One region of the Psychrobacillus sp. NPDC096389 genome, then DNA from elsewhere that is predicted to be linked to it. Evidence: riboswitches for the same ligand, from Rfam matches in the RefSeq annotation. Region 1 holds a riboswitch; each other region holds the start of a gene.
What was found. Region 1 has a riboswitch for S-adenosylmethionine ahead of metK (methionine adenosyltransferase). Riboswitches for the same ligand answer to the same signal wherever they lie in the genome.

Region 1 (3,214 bases):
ACTGAATAAACAAGCAGTTTTCATTGATTTTCGCTACAGGCGAGGATGGCTCATCGCTCACCCGGCTAAAAAGCGTTCGACTGCAGCGAAAATCTTAGCGGTCACCTAATAGAACTTTCTACGACGCATTATCCCTTTACTGCGCTCAATTTTAGAATCAGCTTATCTGACTCTCATTTTTATGATTTCCTAAGCGATAAAAAAAGCGATACTTTCCTTAAGGATCAAGGAAGGTATCGCTTTTAATTATTATAATCCTGCTTTTTCTTTTAAAGCATCTGCTTTATCTGTTTTTTCCCATGGTGCGTCGATGTCTGTACGACCGAAGTGACCATAAGCTGCAGTTGGTTTGTAGATTGGGCGACGTAGGTCTAGCATTTTAATAATACCTGCTGGACGCAGGTCGAATAGTTCACGAATATGTGATACTAATTGCGCCTCTTCTACTTTTCCAGTACCAAATGTGTCAACAGCGATAGATACAGGTTGTGCTACACCAATTGCATATGCCAATTGTACTTCACAGCGGTCTGCAAGTCCTGCAGCGACAACATTTTTTGCCACATAACGAGCAGCGTATGCAGCAGAACGGTCTACTTTCGTTGGATCTTTACCAGAGAAAGCACCGCCTCCGTGACGTGCGTATCCTCCGTAAGTATCTACGATAATTTTACGACCTGTTAAACCAGCATCCCCTTGAGGTCCACCAATTACAAAACGGCCAGTTGGGTTGATAAAGTATTTTGTATTTTCATCGATTAATTGAGCAGGAACAATCGGGTTGATCACTACTTCTTTTAAATCTTTTTGAATTTGTTCTAGCGTGATTTCCGGATGATGCTGAGTAGAAATAACAATCGTATCAATACGAACTGGATTATTTTGCTCATCATATTCCACTGTTACTTGTGTTTTACCATCTGGGCGTAAGTAATCTAATGTTTCATCTTTACGCACTTCTGCTAAACGACGTGACAGCTTATGCGCTAAACTAATTGGAAGTGGCATAAGTTCTGGTGTTTCGTTACATGCGTAACCAAACATTAATCCTTGGTCCCCTGCTCCAATTGCTTCGATGTCTGAATCTGTCATAGATCCTTCACGAGCTTCTAACGCTTGGTCAACACCCATCGCGATATCAACAGATTGCTCGTCAATTGCAGTTAATACTGCAGATGTTTCCGAGTCAAAACCGTATTTAGCACGTGTGTAACCAATTTCTTTAATCGTAGAACGTACTACTTTCGGGATATCTACATAAGTAGACGTTGTAATTTCTCCTGCAACTAAAACAAGACCTGTTGTTACACTTGTTTCACAAGCAACACGTGCATTTGGATCTTCTGTTAAAATGGCATCTAAAATAGCATCTGAAATTTGATCGCAAATTTTGTCTGGATGCCCTTCTGTAACTGATTCCGATGTAAATAATCGGCGTTGTGTCATAGAATATTCCTCCTATATCCTGCGAGATTTCTCTCAAGAATTGATACGGTACTCATTCCCATGTCAAGCCATTTCAAATGGATTAAACTTGAAGCCGTTTCGGACTTGGCACACAAGGATAAAGGGCGATGTAATATAAAAAAACCTCTCACTCACGTAAATGTACATGAGGAAAGGTATTAATTTCATAAGCACCTTTCACTCTTATCAATCAAGGAATCACACCTTGTCTCAGGTTGGGCACCTTTGTAATAAATGAAATTACAGGTTGCCGGGTTTCATAGGGCCTGACCCCTCCACCAGCTCGGGATAAGAGTATCCGTTCAATTTAACATCATACGGAAACCGCATCCAAATGTCAATATTTTTTTAATGCCTATTAAGAAAGATAAAAAAATAATACATTAATTAGTATAGACTATTTAACTTAATGTGTTATACTAATTCACATATAAACGAAAAATTCCTCCACCATTGAGGAAAAAATGAAAAAAGGATGGTAAATACAATATGAATTCAATCGATACGGTGAGTGAACTGAACGAATTGCTAGCTGGAAACAATATTAGCGTACAATTATCAGTGCCGCAACTTGTGGAAAAAGCAACATCTAGAGGAGAAGCTGTTTTAACTTCTACAGGTGCTGTAAAAGCAGAAACAGGTAAATACACAGGCCGTTCCCCACAAGATAAATATATCGTAGAAGAATCTATCTCTAAAGACAAAATCGATTGGGGTTCCGTAAACCAACCTATCTCTTCTGAAATTTTTGAAGCACTATATAAAAAAGTAACGAACTATTTAAAAGAACAAGAAGAATTATTTGTCTTTAAAGGATTTGCGGGAGCAGACAAAGAATCCCGTCTTGGCATTCAAGTGATCAATGAATTTGCATGGCATAATTTATTTGCCCACCAATTATTCATCCGTCCTACGGAAGAAGAACTGACAACGCATCAAGCAGATTTCACTATTGTAAGTGCACCAAACTTCAAAGCAGATCCGGCTATCGATGGCACTAAAACGGAAACATTCATCATCGTTTCCATGGAAAAACGTATCGTATTAATCGGTGGAACGGAATATGCTGGAGAAATGAAAAAATCCATCTTCTCTATTATGAACTATTTATTACCAGAACAAAACATTTTTCCAATGCATTGTTCTGCAAACGTTGGAGAAGCAGGAGACGTTGCATTGTTCTTCGGTTTATCTGGTACAGGGAAAACAACACTATCTGCAGATGCAGGCCGTAAGTTAATCGGAGACGACGAGCACGGTTGGTCTGATAACGGCGTATTTAATATCGAAGGTGGCTGCTACGCTAAATGTATCGACTTAACTCGTGAAAACGAACCACAAATTTTTGATGCTATTTCATTCGGAACAGTTTTAGAGAATGTCGTAGTAGATCCAGAAACTGGCGTTGCGGACTATGCAGATGATTCATTAACAGAAAATACACGTGCAGCATATCCAATTCAAAATATCGACAACATTGTAGACCCTTCTATCGCTGGTCATCCGAATACAATTGTTTTCTTAACAGCTGATGCATTCGGCGTGTTGCCTCCAATCAGTAAACTAACGAAAGAACAAGCAATGTACCACTTTTTAAGTGGGTTTACATCGAAACTTGCAGGAACAGAACGTGGAATTACATCGCCACAACCAGCATTTTCTACTTGCTTCGGTTCACCGTTCTTACCATTGCATGCAACTGTTTACGCAGAAATGCTTGGGAAGAAAATTGATGAACACGGTGCAC
Region 2 (3,214 bases), on a different contig from region 1:
AAAGATATGCAAAAAAGATTTGGTACTTCTATCATTCTTATTACACATGATCTAGGTGTTGTCGCTGGTATGTGTGACCGTGTAGCTGTCATGAAAGATGGAAAAATTGTAGAAACAGGAACGACGGAAGAAATTTTTGAAAGTCCTAAACATACATACACGAAAAGATTGCTAAATGCTCTCCCTCGCTTAGACGAAAAGAAAAAACCAAAACGTCCTTCTTTACGTTCACACGACATCGAAGAAGGAAAACCATTACTGGATGTAAAATCACTGAAACAACATTTCCAAGTTGGAAAAGGCAATGTACTGAAGGCTGTAGATAATATTAGCTTTTTTATAAAACCTGGAGAAACATTAGGTTTAGTAGGTGAATCGGGTTCTGGCAAGTCGACTACAGGACGTGCTATATTACGTCTTCATGAACCGACCGATGGAGACATACTATATCAAGGGATGGCTATTAACCGACTTAACAAAGATGAATTGAAAACGATGCGTCGCCATATGCAAATGATTTTCCAAGACCCATATTCATCCCTTAATCCACGTTTTAAAGTGTTGGATATTATTGGGCAGGCATTAGACATACATCGTTTAAGCAAAACTAAGGAAGAACGCAAACAAAGAGTAGAAGAATTACTGGTGATGGTAGGATTAGAACCAAGTCATGCGATGCGTTATCCACATGAGTTTTCTGGTGGTCAACGACAAAGAATCGGAATTGCCCGTGCACTTGCGGTAGAACCTGATTTTATCGTTTGTGATGAGCCCCTTTCCGCACTAGATGTTTCTATCCAGTCGCAAATAGTTGAGCTATTAGAAGATCTTCAACATCGTTTAGGACTTACCTATCTGTTTATTGCGCATGATTTATCCATGGTGAAGCATATAAGTGATAGAGTGGCAGTGATGTATGCCGGAAAAATAGTAGAGCTTGCAGAGAGTGAAGAATTATACGCAAACCCACAGCATCCATATACAAAGTCATTATTGTCAGCTATCCCAATACCCGATCCGAAAGTTGAAGCGAAGAAAAAACGCAGTCTTCTGGAAGAGGATACCAACAAAGACAAGTATCAATTGCAAAACTCCGAACTGGTAGAAGTATCAGAAGGTCATTGGGTTGCCATCCCGAAAATGTAATTTGTCCCTGTGCAGCAAACAATTCTGAATTGTTCGCTGCACAGGGACGTTAAAAATCACCTTGTATTTATATACTCACCATGTTAAACTTATGGAAATTCAAGATTTAGAAAATTTCATATTTTATTTCTTATCCAGAGAGACGGAGGGATTGGCCCTAAGATGTCTCAGCAACCAGCCAAGTTTAGGTATGGTGCTAACTCCAATAGACGTACTCCGTCTAGAAGATAAGAAGACTAACTTCAATATTATTGAGGATTCTCTTCTTATTAGAGAATCCTCTTTTTATTTTACTTTATTTGAAAAGGATGATTATTTATGACAAAAAGGTCTTTAGAAACCGAACTAGTTCAATTAGGAAATCATAGTGATCCAAGGACAGGTGCAGTTAATACACCTATTCATTTATCAACAGCTTACAAACATGCGGGGCTTGGGCAATCTACTGGGTACGACTACACACGTACAAAAAATCCAACGCGCGCAATTTTGGAAGAAGGAATTGCCAAACTAGAAGGCGGAGATGCCGGCTTTGCCTGTGGCTCGGGTATGGCAGCAATCCAGTTAATCTTATCGCTCTTTCGATCAGGGGATGAAATCATTGCGCCCGATGACCTTTATGGAGGAACATATCGCCTGTTTGATCAATATGCCGACTCTTACAATATTTGCACGTCTTACGCTAAATTTGACGCCGTCGCTGAAGTAGAAGCATTAATAACAAAGAATACAAAAGCAATATTCATTGAAACACCTACAAATCCACTTATGCAGGATATAGATATTGCCCAGTACAGTATCTTGGCCAAAAAACATCAATTACTACTCATTGTGGATAATACGTTCTTAACTCCTTATTTACGACGCCCGATTGAGCTAGGCGCAGATATTGTGATGCACAGCGCAACGAAATATATTGGTGGGCATAATGACGTACTGGCTGGGCTCGTTGTAACGAAAGGGAAATCACTTAGCGAAAAATTACTTGTAAATCATAACGCAATAGGAGCAGTTCTCTCCCCTTTCGATTCATGGTTATTAATACGCGGATTAAAAACACTTCACTTACGTATGAAGCAGCATGATGCAAATGCAAAGAAAATCGTGGATTTTTTGCGAAATGAAACTGCTATAAAAGATGTTCTGTACCCTGGGCTCGGTGGCATGCTTTCTTTCCGCTTACAAAAAAGCGAATGGGTTGGACCATTTTTAGAAAACCTTCAATTAATCGTTTTCGCAGAAAGTTTAGGCGGCGTCGAAAGCTTTATTACATACCCTGCCACACAAACACACGCTGAAATCCCAGAAGAAGAGCGTATTTCAAGAGGTGTGGATAACAGTTTGCTACGCTTCTCAGTTGGTGTGGAAGAAGCAGAAGATTTAATCGCAGATTTGAAACAAGTATTTGCAAAATTAGAAAGAGAGGTGATTCATTCATGAGTAACGTGAAAGAAAGTTTAGAAACAAGTTTAATCACTGCTTCCACTCGTGGGAATTTCGAACAAAAAACAGGTGTAGTAAATGTACCAATCTATTTATCTTCCACGTACCATCAAGAAAGTTTTGATAGCTTTGGACCATATGACTATAGTAGATCAGGCAACCCGACAAGGGATGCCCTTGAAAAAACGATCGCAGAATTAGAAGGTGGCACAAGAGGTTTCGCTTTTGCTTCCGGCATTGCGGCAATTTCCTCTGCTTTAATGCTCCTTTCTTCTGCGGATCATATCGTTGTCACGGAAGAAGTATATGGAGGAACATACCGTTTCATCACCGAAGTTTTACCGAGATTCGGTATTGAGCATACATTTGCTGATTTTAAAAATGCGGAAGCCGTAGAAAAAGCAATCCGTCCAAATACGAAAGTAATTTATATAGAAACACCTGCAAATCCACGATTAGGTATTACAGATATCGAGGCAATTGTTGCACTTGCAAAAGCAAATGATTGTTTGACCTTTCTAGACAATACTTTTATGACTCCCCTTTATCAACGCCCGCTTGATCTAGGTGTAGATATCGTGTTACATAGTGCTACGAAGTTTTTATCTGGTCATAGCGATATAAT
Region 3 (3,214 bases), on a different contig from region 1:
AATTTGGTCAAACAACTAAAGTGGCTTGTTTTTAACAGAAAAATATGTGAATATTATAGGTGAATGTATAACCAATTTGAGAGGGGTATAATTATGAGCACACCAAAAGAATTAAAGTATTCAGAAGAACATGAATGGGTAAAAACAGAAGGTGGAAATGCACGTATCGGTATTACTCATTTTGCACAATCTGAACTAGGAGATATCGTATTTGTTGAACTTCCACAAGTGGGAGACGATATTAAAGCAGGAGATCCATTTGGTAGTGTTGAATCAGTAAAAACTGTTTCAGAACTTTATGCTCCAATAAGCGGAAAAGTTATAGAAGTAAATAGCGAGCTAGAAGATAGCCCTGAATTTGTAAACGAATCTCCGTATGAAAATGCATGGATGATCGTCGTTGAACCATCAGATGCTTCAGAAATTGATGGTTTATTATCCGCGGAAAAATACGAAGAATTAATTTCAGAATAATAATGAAAACGCCGGTTAATTGTCGGCGTTTTTTTCATATACTAAGTTAACGATATAATTAGGGAGAGAAGCTAATTGGCTAATGTTTTTAGTGAAAAAGTAATTCTCGTTGAAGGAAGGTCGGATAAGCTTCAACTTTTACGACTTCTTGATGAATCCCCAGAAATTATTTGTACGAATGGCACGATCTCCAATGTAAAACTAGAAGAAATTTTAAGTCCCTATGATGATTTTCCAATTTATGCTTTTTTAGATGCAGATAAATCGGGGGAGCAAATACGTTCGATCGTCCGAAAAGAATATCCAGAAGCAATTCATTTATACACAAATCCGATGTATTGTGAAGTGGCCAACACCCCTTTCAAAGTTTTGGCTTCTATACTGAAACGTGTTAACATTAAAGTGAAAAAAGAATTTCTACTTTAGGATGATGTTTTGTGAATGAATGGACGCGCGAACAGTGGGAGTACTATAAAAATGATGGACAGCTTTCGCTATTCTATCTGTATACACCGATGTGTGGTACTTGCATGGTAGCAAGTAAGATGATGCAAGTGATCAATGAATTAGTGCCAAATCCAGTAGGTCAAGCAAATATAAATTATTTAGAAAACCTAGCAATGGAATATGAAATAGAGAGCGTCCCATGTTTGTTAATCGCCAAACAGGGACGCGTCTATAAAAAAATATACGCATTTCAATCTGTGCCATATTTGTTAGAGACCATTAAAGATATTGACAAGCAAGTAATGGCATGATAATATTCAACTTAATCGAATAGTGTCGCTCTTATTAAGAGAGGTGGAGGGAAGTGCCCGACGAAGCCCGGCAACCGTCATGTAAATGAAATGGTGCCAAATCACACAAAGCGAATGCTTTGGAAAATGAGAGAATGGATAAGTTCTATTTAGATAGAAAACTTACTTCCCTTCTGCTCTATTGCAGAAGGGATTTTTTACGGTTTAAGGAAAGGTGAGATTTACATGATTCGTTTAAAAGACGTTTCAAAGAAGTTCCAAACGAAACAAGGTACGATTATTGCTGTTGATGATGTAAATCTTGACATAAAGCAAGGCGAGATTTTCGGTATTATTGGATATAGTGGTGCCGGAAAAAGTACATTAATCCGTTTACTCAATGGATTAGAGAAACCAACGGCCGGACAAATAATAGTAAATGGCAAAGAAATCACTACGATAAATGAGGACAAGCTTCGTCAAGTTCGACATAAAGTAAGTATGATTTTCCAACATTTTAATTTGTTATGGTCCCGAACGGTTGCAGAAAATATTGCATTTCCACTTGAAATTGCGGGTGTTCCAAAAGATCAGCGAAAAGCTCGCGTAGATGAATTGATCGAACTGGTTGGGTTAGAAGGTAGAGGAAATTATTATCCTTCCCAACTATCAGGCGGGCAGAAACAGCGCGTAGGGATTGCGCGTGCATTAGCAAATCGTCCAGAAGTTTTACTCTGTGATGAAGCAACATCTGCACTAGATCCAGAAACAACAGATGCAATTTTAGATTTATTAGTTAGCATCAATGAAAAACTGGGTTTAACAATAGTATTAATCACGCATGAAATGCAAGTCATTCAAAAAATTTGTAATCGAGTGGCCGTAATGGAAGGTGGTCATGTTGTAGAAGAAGGCGACGTGCTAGAAGTCTTCCAAAACCCACAACAACCGATTACGAAGCGATTTGTATCGCAAGTATCAGAAACAGGACAAGCACAGCAGACGTTACAAAATTTAGTTGATCTATATCCAAATGGAAAGCTGATCAAGCTTGTTTTCGTCGGAGAACAGACGGAACAACCAATTCTTTCAAGACTTATCAAACAGTTTGAATTAGAAGTAAATATCGTCCAAGGAAATATTTCGCATACAAAAAGCGGTGCATTTGGTACGTTAGTTCTTCAAATAGATGGAGATGCATTAGCGGTCGATGAAGCGATTCGATTTATACATGAACAAAAAGTAAGTACAGAGGTGATCAACAATGATTAATACGCTTTTTCCGAATGTTGATTGGCCTAAGATGTGGGAAGCAGCACTCGAAACATTATATATGACAGCAATTTCTACTATATTAACAGCCATTTTGGGTTTAGCACTTGGTCTCTTATTGTTTTTAACAAGTCCACATCAAGCATGGGCAAATAAACTGGCGAACTGGTTAACGGGTGCTTTTGTTAATATTTTCCGTTCTATTCCTTTTATTATTTTAATCATATTATTAATTCCTTTTACAAAATTACTTCTTGATACAATCCGTGGTCCGAATGCAGCGTTCCCAGCCCTTGTCATTGGTGCTGCCCCGTTCTATGCACGTATGGTGTTAATAGGTTTACGAGAAATTGATAAAGGTGTTTTAGAAGCGGCAAGATCAATGGGTGCTAAAACCTCTACTATTATATGGAAGGTTTTACTTCCAGAATCGATGCCAGCTTTAGTTTCTGGGATTACAGTAACTTGTATTTCGCTTGTTGGTTATACGGCGATGGCGGGAGTAATTGGGGCCGGTGGTTTAGGGACACTCGCTTTTCTAGATGGTTTTCAACGTAATAGAGAAGATGTTACTTTAATGGCAACGATTTTAATATTGATCATTGTATTTATCATCCAATGGGTCGGCGATATGATTACAACAAAAATAGATAAACGTTAGGTGTTCGCGGGTTTACCCGATCACATATAAAAATGGGGAAAATTTAAAGGAGAGAATACAGATGAAGAAA
Region 4 (3,214 bases), on a different contig from region 1:
AATCGCTAGCCCAGCAGCTCGTAAGCTAGCTCGTGAAAAAGGTATCAACTTAAGTGAAATCTCACCAGTAGATCCAATGGGACGCGTTCGTGTACAAGACGTTGCTGCGCATGGTTCTGCACCAGCTCCTTCTAAAGCAGCGCCAGCACCAGCCGCTTCTGCACCAAAAGAAGATGATGGTCGTACAACTCGTGAAAAAATGTCTCGTCGTCGTCAAACAATTGCTTCTCGTTTACTAGAAGTAAAACAAAACACTGCGATGTTAACTACTTTCAATGAAATCGATATGACTAATGTAATGGCATTACGCTCACGCAAAAAAGACCAATTCTTTGAGCAAAACGATGTACGCCTTGGATTTATGTCATTCTTTACAAAAGCTGTAGTTGCAGCCCTTAAAAAATATCCTTATGTAAACTCACAAATCGATGGAACTGATATTGTGAAAAACAACTTCTATGATATTGGTATTGCAGTATCTACAGAAGGTGGTTTAGTAGTGCCAATCGTTCGTGATGCAGACCGTAAAAACTTTGCTGAAATCGAAGGAAATATTGGCGAACTTGCTAAAAAAGCACGTGATAACAAATTAGCCCTTTCTGATATGTCTGGCGGTTCATTTACAATTACAAACGGTGGAGTTTTCGGTTCATTACTTTCAACTCCAATTCTTAACGGTACACAAGTTGGTATCCTAGGAATGCATACTATTCAAAAGCGTCCGATTGCAGTTGGCGATGAAATTCAAATTCGTCCAATGATGTATGTAGCATTATCTTATGATCACCGTGTAATTGACGGCAAAGATTCTGTTGGATTCTTAAAAATGGTAAAAGAACTTCTTGAAAATCCAGAAGACTTAATGTTAAATTCATAAAATGTGAATTATGCAGACACTCATTAGGTGAGTGTCTGCATTTTTTTTAGTTCCTATTACTGTAAAACTGCTCATTATAATAAATAAGATTCGCAATATTTTATTTTTTAAAATAAAAAGCATTGACTTATCATTTTCCATTCTGTATAGTTAAATAAAATTTCATATGAAATTCTTCTTATCAAGAGAAGCAGAGGGAATGGCCCTATGAAGCTTCAGCAACAGATTGCTATTTGCAAAACTGTGCTAACTCCATCGATTTAATTCGAAAGATGAGAAGAGGTTAGATTTCCTATCATACCTCTTCAGGTCTAATAATCTGAAAGGGGTTTTTTTATTGATCTAATACCAAGCATAACAATATGTTTAATTGAATTACTAAGATAAAGAAAAGGAGAGAGTGTAGATGAAAAAATGGTTGGCATGGTCAATTTTATCTTTGATTGTCTTTTTATTAGCAGCTTGTGGTTCAAATGAGGAAGTGACTTCTAGTGGGACTGGTGATACAAAAAGTAGTGAGGAACTAACTAAATTAAAAATAAGTGCATCAACGACGCCTCATGCAGAAATATTACAGTTTATTTCAGATGATTTAAAAGCTGAAGGTATCGAATTAGATATTGTTATCACACAAGACGGTATTCAAACAAACCAATCAACGGCTGATGGTGACTTAGATGCAAACTACTTTCAACACACTCCATTTTTAGAACAAGTCAATAAGGATAGTGGAATCGATCTTGTGAATGTAAAAGGAGTGCATATAGAACCGTTCGGTGTTTATTCAAAGAAAATTGATGATATTACTCAATTAGCAGAAGGAGCAAAAGTTGCTGTACCAAATGATCCAGTAAATTTTTCACGAGCGTTACTGTTATTTGCGGATAATGGAATAATTGAGCTCGCTACGAATGTGGAAGGTTCTTACACAGTTCAAGATATTACGAAGAATGATAAGAAGTTAGAGTTTGTTGATATTGATGGACCGTTACTAGTAAGGGCGCTGGATGATGTGGAAGTGGCTGCGATTAATACAAACTATGCATTAGAGGGAGGATTCAAACCATTAGAAGATGCACTAATCATCGAAGGAAATGAATCTCCATATGTAAATATTTTGGTTTCAAGAAAAGATAACCAAAATGACGATGCTATACAAAAAGTTGCCGCAGCATTAACCACGGAAAAAGTAAGAGAATTCATCTTAGAGAAGTACGAAGGGGCTGTAGTGCCTTCTTTTTAACATAGTAATATCCAAAGTAAGGAGGAAATTAAATGATTGAATTTCGAAAAGTCTCTAAAAGATTCTTCACGGGGAAACGAACAATAACAGCACTCGAAGATGTAGAGTTGACTGTCCATAAAGGAGATATTTTTGGAGTAATTGGCTTTAGCGGAGCTGGTAAGAGTACTTTAATACGAACGGTAAATTTATTAGAAACACCTACCTCTGGCGAAGTATTGATTGAAGGGAAGAACTTACAAAAAATTTCTAAAAAAGAACTGAGAGAAGAAAAGAAAAATATTGGCATGATTTTTCAGCATTTCAATCTATTAAACTCGAAAACAGTATTTGAGAATGTGGCAATGCCTCTTCTACTAAGTAAACATACGAAAAAAGAAGTGGAGCAAAGAGTATTGGAAGTACTCCAATTCGTCGGTTTAGAAGATAAATTAAAAAGTTATCCAGATCAGCTTTCAGGGGGACAAAAGCAAAGAGTTGGTATAGCACGAGCACTCGTAACCAACCCATCCATATTACTTTGTGATGAAGCAACATCCGCCTTGGACCCGCAAACAACAAAATCTATTTTGCAGCTTTTAAAGCGAGTGAATGAAGAATATAAAATTACGATACTAATCATTACGCATGAAATGGAAGTTATAAAAGAAATATGTAATCGAATTGCCGTAATGGAAAACGGTCGAGTAATTGAAACAGGGAATATCCTTGATGTTTTTTCAAATCCACAAACAGAAACGACACGCAATTTTGTAAGTTCTGTTGTACATGATGAAATACCACAATCCGTCTATCGTTTGATGGAAGTCAATAATGGCAGAAGTCATATTCTAAAAGTCGATTTTGTAGGAGTGAGTTCCGGTCAACCAATTATTTCCCAAGTTGCTAAAAAGTTTAATGTTGATGTGAACATTCTTTTTGGAAGTATTACAGAACTACAAAGTATTCCATTTGGAAATCTGATTGTGGAAGTAATAGGGGATCCACGTGAAGTTCAAAAAACAATTAATTTTATTCAAAGTGACACAGTAAATGTAAAGGAGGTTAAAGGACATGGAAGTAAACAAACAAATTTTAATCGAAGCAATTTGGGA

Region 2: another riboswitch for S-adenosylmethionine. It lies ahead of ACIQ38_RS01225 (methionine biosynthesis PLP-dependent protein); the one in region 1 lies ahead of metK (methionine adenosyltransferase).
Region 3: another riboswitch for S-adenosylmethionine. It lies ahead of ACIQ38_RS09615 (methionine ABC transporter ATP-binding protein); the one in region 1 lies ahead of metK (methionine adenosyltransferase).
Region 4: another riboswitch for S-adenosylmethionine. It lies ahead of ACIQ38_RS14145 (MetQ/NlpA family ABC transporter substrate-binding protein); the one in region 1 lies ahead of metK (methionine adenosyltransferase).

The regions. Positions count from the first base shown of each region.
Region 1 is NZ_JBIWFB010000002.1:16,536-19,749, reverse strand. Features, by position in the region: gene metK (methionine adenosyltransferase) at 250-1,446, opposite strand; SAM riboswitch class I at 1,648-1,762, opposite strand; gene pckA (phosphoenolpyruvate carboxykinase (ATP)) at 1,957-3,214, shown strand, end outside.
Region 2 is NZ_JBIWFB010000001.1:243,816-247,029, reverse strand. Features, by position in the region: gene ACIQ38_RS01230 (ABC transporter ATP-binding protein) at 1-1,146, shown strand, start outside; SAM riboswitch class I at 1,274-1,380, shown strand; gene ACIQ38_RS01225 (methionine biosynthesis PLP-dependent protein) at 1,465-2,586, shown strand; gene metC (cystathionine beta-lyase) at 2,583-3,214, shown strand, end outside.
Region 3 is NZ_JBIWFB010000003.1:49,955-53,168, reverse strand. Features, by position in the region: gene ACIQ38_RS09635 (arsenate reductase family protein) at 1-19, shown strand, start outside; gene gcvH (glycine cleavage system protein GcvH) at 94-474, shown strand; gene ACIQ38_RS09625 (toprim domain-containing protein) at 550-900, shown strand; gene ACIQ38_RS09620 (thioredoxin family protein) at 912-1,232, shown strand; SAM riboswitch class I at 1,261-1,365, shown strand; gene ACIQ38_RS09615 (methionine ABC transporter ATP-binding protein) at 1,458-2,483, shown strand; gene ACIQ38_RS09610 (methionine ABC transporter permease) at 2,476-3,144, shown strand; gene ACIQ38_RS09605 (MetQ/NlpA family ABC transporter substrate-binding protein) at 3,206-3,214, shown strand, end outside.
Region 4 is NZ_JBIWFB010000005.1:161,550-164,763, reverse strand. Features, by position in the region: gene odhB (2-oxoglutarate dehydrogenase complex dihydrolipoyllysine-residue succinyltransferase) at 1-877, shown strand, start outside; SAM riboswitch class I at 1,053-1,156, shown strand; gene ACIQ38_RS14145 (MetQ/NlpA family ABC transporter substrate-binding protein) at 1,284-2,120, shown strand; gene ACIQ38_RS14140 (methionine ABC transporter ATP-binding protein) at 2,153-3,214, shown strand, end outside; gene ACIQ38_RS14135 (methionine ABC transporter permease) at 3,174-3,214, shown strand, end outside.